3 regions of the Tigheibacillus halophilus genome follow, and region 3 is predicted to be linked to each of the others. Evidence: riboswitches for the same ligand, from Rfam matches in the RefSeq annotation. Region 3 holds a riboswitch; each other region holds the start of a gene.

Region 1 (6,254 bases), on a different contig from region 3:
GTCCTTGGAACCTTGCGAATAGACATAAATAGATGTCTCCGATCCGACTAGTGCAATATCAATACCATTTGAAAGCAGGGCAGTCATCGTTTTATCACCGCCCCATGTCGTCTGCAAATTGACATCGAGGCCCTCTTCTTTAAAAAATCCCTTTTCCAATGCGACATATTGCGGGGCGTAAAAGATCGAGCGCGTAACTTCCCCCAGCTTCACCTTTGCGATGGTATCCTTGGCGTTTCCGTTACCGCAAGCCGCAAGAGCTACAAGCAATATACAGAAGAGACCAGCTATATATTTGCTGAATTTCAAATGTATCCCTCTTTTCATGGATAAATTATTTTGTCAGCACAGTGTATGCAGGGTGAGAAAATGTGTGAACGCCTATAAAGCAGTCAAGCACCACTTTTGGAAAAGCAATAAGAGCCGCCGCTTCAGTTCTGAATGTTGCAGTGAAGATGATAGAGACTATGTTTGGACATAACAAAAAAACCGGCCCATATTTTATGGCGCCGGCTCATTTACGGACGAATGTCCTTATTTCCTTTCCAGGTTCATGAATCTGGAAATATATAATAAATCCTCTTGGGATGAGGTAACAATAAATGAAACTGTTAAAGCTGCTATCAGAATTTGGGTGGACTGAAATCCACGACTGTTATGAGTTCACCCTTGATAAACAGGGCCAGCCATCATGATTTCACGGTTGACATGTGTGAATTTTTTGAAATTCTTATGGAACTTGTTTGCCAGTTCTTTTGCTGCAGCATCATATCGGTCTGTATCTTTCCAAGCTTCACGCGGAACCAATACTTCATCTGGAACACCGGGCACGTGAAGCGGCACAGCTAATCCGAAAATGTCATCTTTTATGGTTTCGGTTTTATTCAATTCACCCTCCAAGGCAGCATGAACCATTGCTCGTGTATAAGAAAGCTTCATGCGTTTACCCTCACCGAATGAGCCACCGGTCCAACCAGTATTGACGAGAAACACATTTGCTTGATGCTGGTCGATTTTCTCCCCAAGCATCTTTGCGTAAGTTGCGGGCGGGAGCGGCAAAAACGGAGAACCGAAGCACGCAGAAAAAGTACTTTCAGGTTTCGTTACACCGCGTTCAGTGCCGGCTAGTTTACTAGTGTAGCCACTTAGGAAATGATACATTGCCTGTTCCTTGCTCAATTTGGAAATGGGCGGCAGAGTACCGGATGCATCTGCAGTTAAGAATATGATTGTATTTGGATGTCCGGCAACGCTTGGTTCAACAATATTGTCCATATTATCTAATTGATAAGCTGCTCTTGTATTTTCAGTCAAAGATGTATCGCTATAATCTGGTACGCGCGTATCCTCATCGAGTACCACATTTTCCAGAACAGTGCCAAAGCGGATAGCATTATAAATTTGCGGTTCCTTTTCAGCAGACAGATTGATACATTTTGCATAACATCCGCCTTCAATATTGAATACACCGTGTGGACTCCAAGCATGTTCATCATCACCGATGAGTTTTCGGTATGGGTCAGCAGACAGCGTTGTTTTACCTGTGCCTGATAACCCGAAGAACAAAGCGACATCACCTTCCTGGCCGACATTGGCGGAGCAATGCATTGTTAGGATGTCATTTTGCGGCAGAAGAAAATTCATGACAGAAAAAATGGATTTTTTGATTTCCCCGGCATATTCTGTTCCGCCGATCAATATAATGCGATGTTTGAATGATACACAGACAAATGCTTCCGAATTAGTCCCATCCACTTCCGGATTTGCTTTGAAGGTCGGTGCGGAAATCACGGTGAACTCCGCCTCGTGATCTATTAGTTCCTTTTCATCAGGCCTAATGAAAAGCTGTTTGGCAAATAGGTTGTGCCAGGCAAATTCATTGATTACCTGGATGGGCAAGCGATAGTCAGGGTCGGCTCCTGCAAAGCCCTTGAAACGAAAGAGCTCACTTTTTCCTTCTAAATGTGCAACAACTTTATGAAGTAATTTTACAAATACTGATTCGTCAAGTGACTGGTTTACAAGCCCCCAGTCAACCAGATTACTGGTCAATTCATCTCGGATGATGAACTTGTCTTTTGGTGAGCGTCCAGTGTATTTGCCGGTAGTGGCCCTTATTGCGCCGGTGGAGGTCAGAACCCCCTCATTCGTAGAAGTGATTTTTTCAACAAGTCGGGCTGTGCTCAAATTTTCATGCAAATTTGGATGATTGCACAGTTTGTTCACTAAAGACGTTCTTTCCATCATGTTCATCATTCAGATAACCTGCCTTTTTAGTAGTGTAGAAATTCATTCGATAAGTAATAATCAGGATCAGACACAGAATGTGTTGCTGTTGCAACAGATTAGGTTAAAATGGTATTACAAGTCCGCAAACGATAGAATAAGAAATATGCTCTCTTTCCTGTTTATGGCAAATGTAATGTTTCTGCATATTAGTATAACACATTGAAATTAATAATCCATACTAATAAATTATTTTTTTATCTATATATGTAGAAGTCGTAAAAAGTTGACAGCTCTTGCTCATTTCGTTAACATTAGTACCGAGCGGATACTCTTATTCAGAGCTGGTGGAGGGACAGTCCCGATGAAACCCGGCAACCATCACCTACGTGAATTGGTGCTAACCTGTTGCAAGGGCTAACTCCTTGAACAATAAGAGCGAAAGGCTTTTCCTTTCCTCTGGCATGGCAGGAAGGGTTTTTTATTTGCCTTAAAGCACGTCATGAATCTTCTATAAAAAAGCTGCCTGCACATACAAAAGAGTGAATGAAGCTTTTATTGAAAACATGAAAAAAGTAATTTAAATCTCTTGATACTAAGGGGAGTTCCGTACCATATATTAAAGGGAGGATTTAGCCTTATGGCTAAAAATCGTCGTTTGTTTACATCTGAATCGGTTACCGAAGGGCATCCTGATAAAATATGTGACCAGATTTCAGATGCTATTTTAGATGAAATTATCAGTAAAGATCCTAATGCAAGAGTGGCATGTGAAACTACAGTAACTACTGGTCTTGTACTTGTTTCTGGAGAAATCACTACGAGTACGTATGTCGATATACCAGCAATTGTCAGACAAACAATCAAAGAAATCGGTTATACGAGAGCCAAATATGGTTTTGATGCGGAAACTTGTGCGGTATTGACTGCAATCGATGAACAGTCTCCGGATATTGCCAGTGGTGTAGATACAGCGTACGAAGCACGCCAGGGAAAACAAACTGAAGAAGAAATAGCTGCAATCGGTGCAGGTGATCAGGGGCTTATGTTCGGCTTTGCCTGCGATGAAACGCCAGAACTGATGCCTTTACCGATTTCTTTGGCGCATAAGCTTGCCAAAAAGCTCTCTGATGTACGTAAAGAACATGTGTTGGATTATTTGCGCCCAGATGGAAAAACACAAGTAACCGTTGAATATGATGAAAATGATAAACCAATGCGTATCGATACTATCGTTATTTCGACACAACACCATCCTGACATCGAAACGGAACAGATTGAAAGAGACTTGAAAGAAAAGGTGATCAATCCAATAGTTCCTGTTGAATTATTGGATGAAGATACCAAATATTTCATTAATCCTACCGGCCGATTCGTCATAGGTGGACCGCAGGGGGATGCAGGTCTGACGGGACGTAAGATCATCGTGGACACGTATGGCGGTTATGCACGGCATGGGGGCGGCGCTTTCAGTGGTAAAGATGCTACGAAAGTTGACCGTTCAGCCGCCTATGCTGCACGTTATGTAGCGAAAAACATCGTATCCGCCGGACTTGCAAAATCCTGCGAAGTTCAACTGGCATATGCGATCGGTGTTGCTGAGCCGGTTTCCATCGCAATCAATACTTTTGAAACTGGAAAAGTAAGTGAAGAAGCATTAGTATCCGCTGTGAGGGACATTTTTGACTTGCGCCCGGCGGGCATTATTCAGATGTTACAGCTTAAACAGCCTATTTTTAGAAAGACGGCTGCATACGGGCATTTCGGGAGAACTGACGTGTTATTCCCTTGGGAAAAAACAGATAAAATCTCAGAACTGAAGGCTGTTACTGAAAAAGTTTCACAGTAAAACGGCCAGGCTCATCGTTACGAGCGGATAGGTTCACTATCATCCGTTTAAAAAAGGTTATTTCCATTTCGCTTAGAGAAGATGGGAATGATCTTTTTTTCTTTGTTTAATTGATGCATGTTTCCCGCCATATTGTTAAAAAATAGGGAAAAGGAAATTGTCAGCTCTTGAATGGTCTTGCGTGAAATGGCGGAAAATAATTGTGATTAATTGAACCAAAGAGCTATCGAAAAGATAATTGTTTTATGATATACTTTCTAAAGTGTGTGTTCAAAAAATGGAAATGACCAACGGTGTTCAAGCTGATCTTTATCGAGTGAAGGCTTGTATAGTATTGCTGATGTCGGTTGCCCTTGCGTCACGGGATTGCTGACGAAGCTTCCTTTACAACCAGAACAAAAATACCGAGCTGTTGGAGTATGGGGAGGGCCATTTCAAAGTGTTTTTTGAGCATCCTCTTAGAGTATAAATACAGTGCAGGAAAGAGGAAAAAGAATATGTGCGGATTTATCGGAATGATTCGTAACAAACCAACCAGGCCGACTAAAGAGCAAATTACGCAATTTGAAAATCAAAACAATATCATTACACATAGAGGACCGGATGATGAAGGATATTATTATGATGAGTTCGTATCGTTCGGATTCCGCCGTTTGAGCATTATCGATTTGGACAGTGGGAAACAACCCCTTAGCTACGACGATGAAAAAATATGGCTCATTTTTAATGGTGAAATTTACAATTACATCGAATTGAGAGAAGAGTTGCTGAAGGAAGGATATACGTTTGCGACTGATTCGGATACAGAAGTCATTGCTGCATTGTTTGCGAAACATAAGCAGCATGCATTTCAATATTTGCGTGGGATGTTTTCTATTTTAGTGTGGGATAAAGAAAACGAGACACTTTATGGCGCACGTGATCCTTTTGGAATCAAGCCAATGTTTTTCCATGAGGCTGCTGATGGCACTTATTTCGCATCTGAGAAAAAGAGCATAGCAATGATGCTTGAAGAAGAAAATGTGAATTTGGACGCCCTGCAGCAGTATTTAAGTTTCCAGTTCGTTCCAGAGCCAATGTCTATGACAAGCGGTATTAAAAAGGTTGAACCAGGGCATTATTTTGTTAAAAAATCAGGTGAATCGATTACGTTCCATCGCTTTTTCCATGCAGAATTCCGTCCAGTGCTGATGGATAAAAAAGGATGGATAAAACGAATTCAAGATGTAATGTATGATAGTGTCAATGTGCATATGCGCAGTGATGTACCAGTGGGTTCATTTTTGTCCGGGGGCATCGATTCGACGCTGATCGTTGCAATGGCAAAAAAATTTAATCCGAACATAAAAACTTTTTCGGTTGGATTTGCCCGTGAAGGTTTTTCCGAGATTGATGTTGCTAAAGAAACCGCAGATAAGCTTGATGTAGAAAACATCTCTTATGTTATCTCGCCAGAAGAATATGTGGAAAAATTGCCGAAAATCATGTGGCATATGGATGATCCATTAGCAGATCCCGCTTGCGTACCACTTTATTTTGTTGCGAGAGAAGCTCGCAAGCATGTAACTGTGGTACTTTCAGGAGAAGGATCGGATGAGTTATTCGGCGGGTATAATATCTACCGCGAGCCGGAATCACTGAAAGTATTTGACTCTATTCCGTCTCCTGCGAAAAACCTGCTTGCCAAAGTGGCTGAGGTGCTGCCGGAAGGAGTCAGAGGGAAAAGTTTTCTGCAGCGCGGAACGACTCCTTTGCGTGAACGTTACATCGGCAATGCAAAAATGTTCGAAAACGACGAGAAAAAACGTTTGCTTAAAACATATAAAGAAGGCGTCGATTACCAACAAATTACAGGCCACCTGTTTGATCATGTTGCCGGATATCCGTTGGTCAATCAGATGCAATACGTCGATATTCATACATGGATGCGAGGAGATATCCTGTTGAAAGCCGATCGTACCACAATGGCCAATTCACTTGAATTACGGGTACCATTTTTGGATAAAGAAGTGTTTCGCGTAGCGAGTGAAATCCCTGTGGATTTGAAGATTGCCAATGGGACAACTAAAAGCATCTTGCGTGAAGCATCGAGAGGAATCATACCGGACCATATACTTGATCGGAAAAAGCTCGGCTTCCCGGTCCCGATACGCCACTGGCTCAAACGTGAATTGAATGG
Region 2 (6,254 bases), on a different contig from region 3:
ATCTTCTTCCAAAAATCAAATACAAAAAGAAGCCTGCAATCGGAATGAACAACAATACCATCAACCAGGCCCAAGTTGATGTAGCATCCTTTCTCTCCAGGAAGATGATTGAAATTCCGAGACCGATGTTAAAAATAAAAATGAAACCGACCAAATAAGCCAGGAGCTCCATCGAACATATCCTTCCTATAAAAGAATTGTATAAGCTTTACTATAGCACAATTGGTAAATAATTTGCCATTTCGAGAACGCCAACTTTTAGCACAGGTCTTGAGAACCGCGAATATGCAGCTGGCTTGCGGACTGGCTGAAGACATGGCAAGGGATGTTTGGTTCAATGCGGCATACATCATTCAGTGATTGGTTTCCAATCCTCAGACGAGATTCGTGTGTGCTGTCTTATTTATCATATGCAGGTGATCCGCTTCATGCCGTCATATGGATATTTCTTTGCAACACACCATATACTTGCACATAATAAAAACGATACCACCCTCCCCTTACGGCAAGAATGGTATCCATTTACATGCAAATATATTAACGAACCAGCTTTTCCGTTTCTGTCATTGTCTTATTATGACTTTTTGATGAACACCAGTCTAATGCTTGCTGCAAGTCTTCCCAGATATCTTCCCAGGCCTCCAGCCCAACTGAAAGGCGGATCAATTGATCCGTAATGCCCATTTCCAAGCGATTTTTTTCCGGCACGGCAGCATGGGTCATTGTCGCCGGATGTTCAATCAATGTTTCTGCATCTCCGAGACTGACAGCAATTTTCAAAAATTGCAGCTGATTCAGTAATGACTGCGCATCTTTTTTTGTGCCTTCCATTTCAAAGGCAATGACTCCGCCGCCACGCTTCATTTGTTGCTGCATGAGTGCGTAATCAGGATGGTCCGCATCTCCTGGGTAGTATACATGCTTGACAGCAGGATGCGCTTTTAAATGCGCAGCTATTTTTTCTGCATTATCGCAATGGCGCTCCAGACGTACCGGCAGCGTTTTTAAACCGCGCAGCAGAAGCCAGGCATCCATTGGACCAATAATGCCGCCGATATCCTTTTGCGTAGTCATAGCCACCTGATCAAGAAAATCTTTTTGACCGACAGCAAGCCCCGCAATCACATCGCCATGACCACCGATATATTTGGTCGCACTATGAATAACCACATCACAGCCTAATTCAAGCGGGCGCTGCAAGTATGGCGAACTAAAGGTATTATCGACCACGACTGGGATGCCGTATTCCTTGGCCACTTCGGCTACCAAGCGCAAGTCTACCAGCTTCATTGTAGGATTGATTGGTGTTTCTACATAGATGCATGCTGTTTTATCATTTATGAGGGAGCGGATGTCCTCCTTTGTTTCCATCTCGGAAAAATCATGTCTAATATTGTATTTATCTTCGAGCATGGTTAAAAGACCGAATGTGCAGCCATAAAGCCCTGAGGAACAGAGAATATGGTCATTGGCTTTTGTCAGTGCAATCAAGATAGCCGAAACAGCTGCCATCCCCGATGCAAATGCCAATCCACGCTCACCGTTTTCCAACGCCGCTATTTTTTCTTCCAATGCCGCTACTGTGGGATTTCCCAGCCGGGAATAAATATAACCATCCTCTTCCCCTGCAAATCTCCTCTCTCCCTGCTCGGCCGATTCAAATGTGAACGTCGATGTTTGAAATATTGGCGTGGTGAGACTCCCATCCATCGTTTTAGCATCGTATCCGGCATGAATAGCTGATGTTTCAAAATGACGATATGTTTTAGACATGGTGGACCCCCTTTTATCAAGTGAAACGATTTAAACGCTTCTTCTATAATTCTATTTTATGTTATTCCCTTCAAATTTGAAAGCGTTTCCTGATAATTCACAAGCAATTCAATTGCCTTTTTGCTATTAATTTTCTAAAATTAGCTTATTTACCAGAACGAGAGGAGATACATATGAACCAGTCATCACAGAAAAACGGCATTATACTTGTTGCGTTAGCGTATGTATTTTGGGGGTTCTTACCCATTTACTGGAAGCTGGCTGATCGGGTGTCTGCCGGCGAGATTCTTGCTCATCGGATTATTTGGTCATTTGTTTTTATGGCACTGCTAGTAACTGTTACAGTCAAATGGCGCCCTTTTATTACTGAATGTAAAGCAATTATTCATGATAAGCGTAAGCTGCTTGGCATAACTTGTGCATCGATCGTCATCAGTTTGAATTGGCTCACCTACATATGGGCAGTGAACGCAAACCATGTCATTCAGGCAAGCCTTGGATACTATATCAACCCATTAGTCAGCGTTTTGCTAGGTATCATCTTTCTGAAAGAAAGCCTAACGCGCAGACAAATTCTATCTGTCGTCCTTGCGGCAGCAGGGGTCATTTACCTGACAATCAGTTACGGTGTATTTCCGTGGATTTCATTGGTACTAGCTATCACGTTCGGCTTATATGGCCTGCTGAAAAAGACCGTGGATATTTCTGCTATGTTCGGGTTGACAGTGGAAACATTGGTTGTAACACCGATCGCATTGATATATCTTGCGTTTTTGCCGGTCCAGGCATTCCATTTCCATTCCCTGTTTACGGGAACCAACATGCTTCTGATGGGTGCTGGTGTGGCCACAGCAATCCCATTGCTTTTGTTTGCTGCAGGGACGAAAACCATACCACTTTCTCTGGTCGGTTTTCTGCAATATATAGCACCGACAATCATGCTTTTACTCGGTGTTTTCTTATATGATGAACCCTTCACAGTTGCTCATATGATCGCCTTCAGCTTGATTTGGTTCGCCTTGATCGTTTACTTGGCATCGATATATCGTCCGAAGAAACAATCCATGCAAGAACATTAATAATTTTTCGTGCCTGCTGTTGACACTTATGTTTTTGTCCGTTATAATACTGATTAATTTCAAAAATCAAATCTCTTATCAAGAGCGGCGGAGGGAATAGGCCCTGTGAAGCCCGGCAACCAAAGAGGGAGCATTGCTCGCTTTTAAGGTGCTAAATCCTACAGATCATACGGATGGTCTGGAAGATAAGAGGAGGATACGCATAAATAAATGCAATCGCCTCTTCTTAGGAAGAGGCGTTTTTTTCATTCCACCTCTTCCTCCAGAACCGAAATCAAAGGAGGAATTTTTCATGTCAGCATTTTCATTCAATCAACCAGAAACAGTATTATTGCACGGTGGCCAGCAGGTGGATCCCGCAACCGGGTCACGTGCCGTGCCAATCTATCAAACAACTTCCTACGTCTTCCGTGACACAGAACATGCTCAAAATCTGTTCGGCCTTAAAGAGCCTGGAAATATCTACTCCCGTATCATGAATCCGACAGTAGACGCTTTTGAACAGCGTGTCGCTTTGCTGGAAGACGGTGTCGCTGCTGTGGCCACATCGTCCGGTATGGCAGCTATCACCCTCAGCATCCTCAATATAGCTGGTGCAGGGGACGAAATCATCGCCGACAGCAACTTGTACGGCGGCACATATAATTTATTTGCTAAAACACTGCCGAAATACGGAATTCATGTTATTTTTGTCGACGGTACTAATCCTGAAGCAATCAAACAGGCGATTACGGATAAAACGAAAGCAGTATTTGCTGAAACAATTACCAATCCAAGCCTGAATGTGTTCGATATTGAAACAGTGGCAGAGATTGCCCACGAGTACGGTATCCCGCTCATCATCGATAATACTTTCGGAGTATATGCAGCCAAACCATTGGTGTGGGGCGCGGATATTGTCGTTCATTCCGCAACGAAATGGATTGGAGGCCATGGGACCACTATTGGTGGTGTTGTCGTAGATGGCGGTCGTTTCGACTGGGGCTCGGGCAGGTTCCCCGAATTCACCGAGCCGGATGAGAGTTATCATGGGCTGAAATACGTAGATACAGCACCTGCAGCGTTCGCGACGAAGTTCCGTGTCCAATTGCTGCGCGATATCGGCGCATGTCTCAGTCCCCAGAGTGCTTTTCTCCTCTTACAGGGACTGGAAACACTGCATCTTCGCATTGAACGGCATCATGCCAACGCGAAAATAATAGCTGACTATCTGAATGAGCATGCGCAGGTGGCATGGGTCAATTATCCAGGGCTGGAATCACACCCTTCTAATAGTCTTGCAAAAAAATATTTACACCAAGGGACCGGCTCAATGATTACATTCGGTATTCAGGGCGGCCGTGAAGCCGGCAGAAAAGTAATCGACAACATCAAGCTTTGGTCACATGTTGCAAATGTAGGAGACGCGAAATCACTTATCATTCATCCTGCATCCACCACTCACCAGCAGTTAAGTGCGGAGGAGCTGGTGCAAAGCGGTGTCAGCGAGGAATTGATTCGACTGTCCGTAGGTATTGAGTCCACTGATGATATCATTGCAGATCTGGATCAAGCGATTGCTGCAGCTACTGATTCGTCGCCAACTGTAGCCTCATCTGAGGATAATGTAGTCCAGTGGCTGTTGCATTCACCTTTTGAGCGAACTGAAAATGGCCCGAGACAAAAGACGATTGCTGTTTTCGGTCTGGACCAGTCAACGAGCACTTTTTATGATCAAATCAAGCATCTGAAAGCACGCGGTTTTCAAATCCTGCCAATCGCATCCAATGCTGGCACTCTTCTGCAGGCGACATCCTATGAACGTTTGCCAGATGCAAAAGAAGATATCGATGCTGTACTCGTTAAGCAGGACAGCATCCCAGCAGACCTGGTAGAACAGCTGATTCAAAAAGATGTGAAAATCATCTGGTTTGAAAATGGCTACCCAGATACTCCAATACTTGATAACGCTGAGGCAGCAGGTGTCACAGTCATTAAAGGACTTGAACTGTATGCGGAAGCAAACCGGATTCGCGGGGGACAGTCTCCCGCTGTGGTAAAGTGGTAAAGCGCTACGGAACTGTAAATATTGGCAGTTTGAATTTAGAATCTGGCGTTTTGTTGGAGGATGTGATTCTGCAATATGAACGGGCTGGACTGTGTGATGGACCAGTAGTGCTGGTTTGCCACGCATTGACAGGTAACCATGCAACGACAGGAACAGAAGATATCCCTGGCTGGTGGAGCGGTTTGATTGGTGAAGGCCGCTCCATCGATACAACCACTTACCAGGTGGTCACATTCAATGTACTTGGGGGTTGCGACGGTTCCACCGGACCCACCTCCATCAACCCCAAAACCGGGCAGCGATATCGTTCCGATTTTCCCGCTATCACCGTACGTGATATGGTGCATGCACAATACAAAGCTTTGCGGGCACTTGGAATCTTAAAAATCCATACTGTCATTGGAGGATCGCTTGGCGGTATGCAGGTCCAGGAATGGGCTCTTCTCTATCCAGAACAGATAGAAAGAGCGATCATCTTGGCAGCGACTCCCACGCTTTCAGATTATGGCATAGCTTATAACCACATAGCCAGGACAGCCATCACTTCTGACCCTGCCTGGCAAAATGGCTTTTATCAAAACAACGAGCGTTTAAGGGGACTTGAAATCGCCAGAATGGTCGGGATGGTTTCCTATCGCAGTGCGCCATTATTCGCAGAACGCTTCCAGCGTAATCACTCTGGAGATGACTTTGAAATTAACGCTTATTTGGATTACCAGGGTGAAAAACTTTGCACCCGTTTTGATGCCAACAGTTACCTTTGCTTGCTGGCGGCGATGGATCAGCATGATATTGGCCATACCCGAGGTGGATGGAAAAAAGCAGCAGCAAGTTTCACAGTACCGATGCTGGCGATCAGTTTTGCACATGACTTGATCTATGAACCTGTGCAAATCAAAGCATTTGCTTCACATGTGCCAGATTGTACCTATCACCATGTGGAAACGACATTCGGCCATGACGGTTTTTTGACAGAATACGAGAAATGGGGAGATGTGGTGCAGCAATTTGTACAAAAGCCCCTTCATGAAAAGGTGGTCCAATGAATAAGCTGCGTATTGCTTTGCTTGGTTTCGGAACAGTCGGTAAAGGGATCTATCAAACAATAGAAGTACAACAAGCACGTTTACAGCAGCTCACTGGCAAGCAGGTGGAGATAGCAGCTATTGTGGTCAAGAGCTTGAAGAACCATAAAAATTATAACGGCCATGCAAAGCTCACCACCGATTTCCAGGAAGTGTTGGGAGACAAAAACATAGATCTGGTGATGGAAGCAATTGTCGGCAAAGAGCCAGCTTTCACTTATTTACAGCAATCCATCCAACAAGGGATGCACGTTGTTACCGCAAACAAAG
Region 3 (6,254 bases):
AGCTTGTAGATTTTGTACGCCATGAATAAAATGAACATATTGTTATGGCAACGGACGTAATGCAGTCCCGCCCATTCGCATGTTCAAATACCTTCTGCTTAAATCCATTTTTGACTTATCCGATGTGGATGTCGTGAAACGTTCCCAATATGAAACCCCCACTAAAAATCCAAAAAGGAATTTTAGGGGGGATTTTGTGTACAGAAAACCTGTATCATAAAATAACCTTAGATTTTCAGTGGCCTCGTCTAAGAAGTTTTTTTGCTTTTCTTGCATACTGTCTATATTTCCCCCCAGATTTCTTTCGCGGTTTCTACAATAAATCGTAATTTTTCCCATTGTTGTTCTTCTGATAAAATATTTCCATGATGCGTAGAAGCGAAACCGCACTGTGTGCTCAAGCATAATTGCTCCAGCGGAACATATTTGGCAGCCTCCTGGATCCGTGCCTTAATGAATTCTTTCTCCTCCAGCTCACCGAATTTGGAAGTGACTACACCGAGCACCACTTGTGGCCCGCCAGCAGGAATCTGAGCCAGCGGTTTGAAATCTCCCGAACGTTCGTCGTCATATTCCAGGAAAAACCCATCCACTTTCTCCTTAGCGAACAGTGTCGGAGCGATATGGGCATAACTCCCTTCGAAAGCCCATTTGCTTCGATAATTACCTCGGCAAAGATGTGTAGTCACATATAAATCCTCGGGCTTGTTCTCCAAGACGCCATTGCTGACACGCAGGGCAAGCTCGATCAGTTGTTCTCTGGTGTAACCCGCTTCACATGTTTGCAGCACTTCAGTGTTCAATCCCGCAATATACACATCATCCAATTGCAGATAGCGTACGCCTGCCTCGTAAAATGCCCGCAAAGCATCCTGATACGTTTTGATTACGTCATTGGCATATTCCTCCAGGTCCGGATAAATCTCTGAATTGCGGATGCCGCGATGAAAGAGTTGGTTTGGGCTGGGAATCGTCTGTTTGGCAATGGCGCGTCCATTTACAATTTTCTTGAACGCTTTAAAGTCTTTAATAAAAGGGTGCTCTGGATTAAAAGAGATTTTTCCATGATTACGGATATTGTAGCGCTCTGTTTCTTCTCCTTTGAAAGCATATCCTGATTCTGGCACATACCCTTCGAAGCCGTTGAGATGCTCTAAAAAATCAAGATGCCACCACGTTCTGCGGAATTCTCCGTCTGTCACGGCTTTTAAGCCGACTTCAATTTGTTTGTTCACGACCCGTCGGATTTCATTTGTCTCCACTTCCCGAAGTGCTTTGGCTGAAATAGCTCCTTCTTTATATTGCTGACGCGCATCATGTAATTTCTGGGGACGCAGCAAACTCCCCACCTGATCTGCTTTGAATGGCACTTTGATTAATGTTTCTGTTGTCATTACAACCTCTCCTTTTTTTCAGGAAGTTAAAAGCTGACATTATCTGCCTCTTCAATCTGACTGACATTGTCATTTGGTGAAGCCTGCTGAAGAGATGGGTGTAAAATAAAAAATCTCTTCTATTAAGAAAGAAGAGATTTAAATGACAGTACGACCCGTGCAACTCTTCTTATCTTCAGCTTGAATGCTTCTGGAATTGGCACAGTACCGATTCGGTCTGCTGCCGAGGCTTCAAAGGGCCAGTCCCTCCACCTCTCTGGATAAGAAAAAACGTATTTTATTTTGATTAATATAAATAATACATATATTTTTGTGTTAAGTCAATGAGAAAATAAAAAATTCTAATTATTGGTTGAGGAGATACAAAGCAAGGTGTATTGCACATTTCGGGCATTTTGTTTTTTCATAGAGGATAAAATAGATCTCCAAAGTTTCATGGTGGAACGGAATTTTAATATTAATCAAAAAAGTATTGACTTATTATTATTCCAGTGATAACATCACATTTAATTCAATAATTCTTATCAAGAGAAGCTGAGGGAAGTGGCCCAGTGAAGCTTCAGCAACCTCTGGCAATGCCAGAAAGGTGCTAATTCCACCAAGTGTCATTCTTGGGAGATAAGAGCGCATAAGGACGTTATGACCCTCTTTTCTTATCCGGGAAAAGAGGGTTTTATTATTTGTCAACGTACAATGAGCATAAGCGCTATATAAACCCGAGTTTGGTTATAAGAATAATGTGGATATAGGAGGAATCGGCCGTATGCAAGAAGTTGTGATCCTGTCAGGTAGCCCATCCGCTATTTCCGGGACTGAAAAAGTGTTGGAGCATTTAGGAACAATATTGACGGAAAAACATTTTTCTGTGAAGCACATTTCGGTTCGCGACGTTCCCAAAGAAGACTTGTTTCAAGGTGATTTTGAAAGCCAGTCTGTCATCGAGCTGGGAAGATCTTTGCAAAGAGCCGATGGTGTGATTATCGGGTCGCCGGTTTACAAAGCTGCATATTCAGGAGTTTTAAAAGCGTTGCTGGATATTTTACCACAGGATATTTTGCAGCATAAACCAGTATTGCCACTGATGACGGGAGGAAGCCCCTCCCACATGCTAGCGTTGGAATACACGTTGAAGCCGTTACTGGCAACATTGAAAGGGCAAAGTTTAAAAGGTGTTTATATGCTAAACAGCCAAATCGCCAAGCATTCACCTATTCCAATCACGGATGAGGATGTGCTGAATCGTATGAAAAAGCAATTGCATTATTTTATCGAGCTGCTGAAAAGGCAAAAGACATTTGCCGTAGCATCGCCATTCTGAATAAGCAGGAGGAGGCAATACTTCATGACCAAGAAAAGGATTTATTTAAATGCATTTGAAATGAATTGTGCAGGCCATCAATCACCTGGACTGTGGACTCATCCTAAAGATCAGTCCCACCGTTATAAAGATAGCGAATACTGGATCGCTCTGGCAAAAACATTGGAAAAGGGACGTTTTGATGCTGTATTTCTCGCTGATGTTTTGGGGACTTATGATGTCTACAAAGGTTCAAGGGATGCTGCAGTCCGCCAGGGAGCCCAGTCACCGGTGAATGATCCTTTGCTTGTAGTGCCGCTTATGTCGGCGGTCACGAAACATCTCGGCTTCGGGGTGACAGCATCGGTAACACATGAACATCCCTATACATTTGCCCGCAGGATATCCACATTGGACCACCTGACGAAGGGAAGGGTTGGGTGGAACATTGTTACTTCTTATTTAAAGAGTGCCGCCGTCAATATGGGGCTGGATGACCAAGTAAAGCATGATGAGCGTTATGATATCGCCGATGAGTATTTGGAAGTTTGCTACAAACTGTGGGAAGGCAGCTGGGAAGATGATGCTGTCAAAGTGGATAAGGAAAACGGTATATTTGCGGATCCTGCAAAAGTGCATGACATTGCGCATGAAGGAAAATACTTCAAAGTTCCTGGCGCACATTTATGCGAACCGTCTCCGCAACGTACCCCAGTAATTTTTCAGGCTGGGGCATCAAGCAGAGGGCGCGCCTTCGCAGCTGGTAATGCTGAATTGGTATTCATCGGAGCTCCCACAGTCGAAATAGCAAAAAATACTGTTCAGAAGTTGCGGAAAGATATAAGGAAAACCGGGAGAGAACCAGAAGAAGTCAAAGTTCTGACTATGCTTGTCCCCATAGTCGGCAGAACAGAAGCAGAAGCAAATGCAAAATATGAGGATTATAAAAAACATATTAGCTATGAAGGGGCATGTGCATTACTTGGCGGCTGGACAGGAATAGATTTTTCCCAATTCGATCCGGACGAAAACCTTCACTATGTAGAAAACGATGCTATCCAGTCAGCGGTTGAAAATTTTACGAGAATAGATCCTGATAAGCAATGGACAGTTGGAGAAATTATTGAAACCGTCGGAATAGGGGGGATGGGAGCATCCGCTGTTGGAACCCCTGAACAAATCGCCGATGTGATGGAGACATGGGTCACTGATGCTGACGTGGACGGATTCAATATCGCATATGCTGTTTCCCCTGGTACGTTTGAGGATTTTGTAGAACTAGTCGTCCCGGTTTTGCAGGAAAGGGGACTTGTACCAAAGGGATATGAAGGAGACACCTTACGGGACAATCTGTTTGGAAATGGCAATCATTTGCCAAGTCATCACCAAGGAAAAAAATATGCTTTTCAACCTGTCACGTTAACAGAATGAACTATCTTGAAATTTACTGAAGGAGGGGCAAGAATGAAATACGGTTTTTGGCTGCCCGTTTTCGGCGGGTGGCTCCGCAATATTAAGAATGAAGGGATGTCTCCGACTTTCGAATATGTCAAGAAAGTCGTAACATCCGCAGAAAAATGGGGATATGATACCACGTTGGTTGCTGAGTTATATTTAAATGACATCAAGGGAGCAGAAGAAGAAGTGCTGGAGGCCTGGTCAACTGCAGCTGCACTGGCAGCGGTAACAGAAAAAATGGAAATTTTGGCGGCGGTTCGGCCTGCGTTCCATAACCCGGCTGTTACGGCTAAAATGGCTGCGACAATTGACCATATTAGTAATGGACGTTTTACATTGAATGTTGTTTCCGGTTGGTGGGCTGAGGAAGCAAAACAATACGGAGCAGCGTTTACAGGACATGACGAAAGATACGATCGCACGGGGGAATTCCTGGAAATTTTGAAAGGATTGTGGACGGAAGAATCTTTCTCTTATGATGGAAGGTTCTATCAAATAGAAAACACAAAGCTATCACCGAAACCGATACAACGTCCAAATCCTATTTTATATGCGGGTGGAGAAAGTGAGAAAGGAAAGCAAGTGATTGCATCCCTTTGTGACGCTTATGTCCTCCATGGGCATACGGTAGAAGAAGCAAGGACGAAGATTTCCGATATGAAAATGCGTCGGGAAGCAGCCGGGCGCAAACCATTACAATCCATCGGGATGGCAGCATATGTGATTTGCAGGAATTCTGAGGAAGAAGCCATCAAAGAATTGGAGAAGATCACCACTGTGAATGAATCAGATGCTTATGCCAGCTTTAAAGACTTCACTACCAAATCCGAGCTTGAACAGCAAATCCAGCTGCAGGATTACTCTGTATCGAATCGGGGGCTGCGGCCGAATCTTGTCGGTACTCCGGAACATATCGCTAAACAGATTTTGGCATTTGAAGAAGCCGGAGTGGACCTATTGTTATTACAATGTTCTCCACAATTGGAGGAGATGGAAAGCTTTTCAAAAAAGGTCATGCCGAAAGTGGAAGAATTGCGCGCACAGATGATGAGAGGAAGTGGAGTATGAGTAAGGTATATGTGCTACATGAAAATAATGAATGGACTGCCCATTTACTGAAACGATTGGAAGAATTGAATCTTCCATTTGAAGATTGGTTGATTGATAGTGGGAAGGTTGATTTAGCCTCTGTGCCGCCAGAAGGTGTCTTTTACAACAGAATGAGTGCTTCTTCCCATACCCGGGGCCACCGGTATGCACCGGAATTGACAAATGCGATATTGGCCTGGCTGGAGCATCATGGCAGGACGGTGATTAACGGAAGCAGAGCATTGCAGTTGGAAGTAAGCAAAGTACTGCAATACTTAGAACTTGAAAAGTATGGAATCAAGACACCAAAAACGATTGCTGCCGTCGGCAAGGAAGCACTGCTGGAAGCAGCGAAAAGCTTTGAAGGAAAGCCGTTCATCACAAAGCATAATCGGGCGGGCAAAGGACTTGGTGTACAGCTGTTTCATACGTCTGCAGCACTGGAAAGATATGTAGGTGGAGAATCATTCGAGGAACCAGTGGATGGGGTCACATTAATTCAGGAATATATCGTTTCACCTGAATCCTATATTACACGCTGTGAATTTATTGGGGGTAAATTTTTCTACGCTGTGCAGGTGGACACATCACAAGGTTTTGAACTATGTCCAGCCGATGCATGTACTGTTGATGATTTATTCTGCGCGGCGGACGGAACGGAATCTACTCCAGAAAAATTTCGTATTTTGGATGGTTTTGATCATCCAATTATCAAAAAATATGAAGAGGTCCTTGCTGCAAATCATATTCAGATTGCTGGCATCGAGTTTATTCAGGACCAGGAAGGTACCATTTATACGTACGATATCAACACAAACACGAATTATAATAGGGAAGCCGAGACAAAGAGCGGAAAATATGGCATGCTGCAGGTTGCTAAGTTTCTAGGAAACACACTGACCAAGTCAGAGGGAAGTTTGCAAAATTGAAGGAAGGTTAGAGTGATATCTGCTTTAAGATGGGCTGCCTCATAAGCATTGGCTTATGGGGCAGCCTTTTTTTATTATCCGGATTAT

What was found. A riboswitch is a leader RNA that binds a small molecule or an ion and turns the genes downstream of it on or off. The one in region 3 is predicted to bind S-adenosylmethionine.
Region 1: it holds a riboswitch for S-adenosylmethionine, as region 3 does, so the genes downstream of both, metK (methionine adenosyltransferase) here and ssuE (NADPH-dependent FMN reductase) in region 3, are expected to answer to the same signal.
Region 2: it holds a riboswitch for S-adenosylmethionine, as region 3 does, so the genes downstream of both, ACFSMW_RS08995 (PLP-dependent aspartate aminotransferase family protein) here and ssuE (NADPH-dependent FMN reductase) in region 3, are expected to answer to the same signal.

What each region holds. Positions count from the first base shown of each region.
Region 1 covers NZ_JBHUIZ010000002.1:42,568-48,821, forward strand. Annotated here, with positions in the region: gene ACFSMW_RS00425 (ABC transporter substrate-binding protein) at 1-327, opposite strand, end outside; gene pckA (phosphoenolpyruvate carboxykinase (ATP)) at 664-2,247, opposite strand; SAM riboswitch class I at 2,558-2,665, shown strand; gene metK (methionine adenosyltransferase) at 2,867-4,075, shown strand; gene asnB (asparagine synthase (glutamine-hydrolyzing)) at 4,573-6,254, shown strand, end outside.
Region 2 covers NZ_JBHUIZ010000006.1:115,101-121,354, reverse strand. Annotated here, with positions in the region: gene cls (cardiolipin synthase) at 1-172, opposite strand, end outside; gene megL (methionine gamma-lyase) at 538-1,773, opposite strand; gene rarD (EamA family transporter RarD) at 1,947-2,852, shown strand; SAM riboswitch class I at 2,925-3,044, shown strand; gene ACFSMW_RS08995 (PLP-dependent aspartate aminotransferase family protein) at 3,145-4,899, shown strand; gene metX (homoserine O-acetyltransferase MetX) at 4,893-5,945, shown strand; gene ACFSMW_RS08985 (homoserine dehydrogenase) at 5,942-6,254, shown strand, end outside.
Region 3 covers NZ_JBHUIZ010000016.1:89,800-96,053, forward strand. Annotated here, with positions in the region: partial or broken gene ACFSMW_RS18345 (transposase) at 1-166, shown strand, start outside; gene ACFSMW_RS18350 (5-methyltetrahydropteroyltriglutamate--homocysteine S-methyltransferase) at 282-1,394, opposite strand; SAM riboswitch class I at 1,561-1,661, opposite strand; SAM riboswitch class I at 1,913-2,019, shown strand; gene ssuE (NADPH-dependent FMN reductase) at 2,158-2,712, shown strand; gene ACFSMW_RS18360 (LLM class flavin-dependent oxidoreductase) at 2,737-4,122, shown strand; gene ACFSMW_RS18365 (LLM class flavin-dependent oxidoreductase) at 4,156-5,217, shown strand; gene ACFSMW_RS18370 (ATP-grasp domain-containing protein) at 5,214-6,167, shown strand.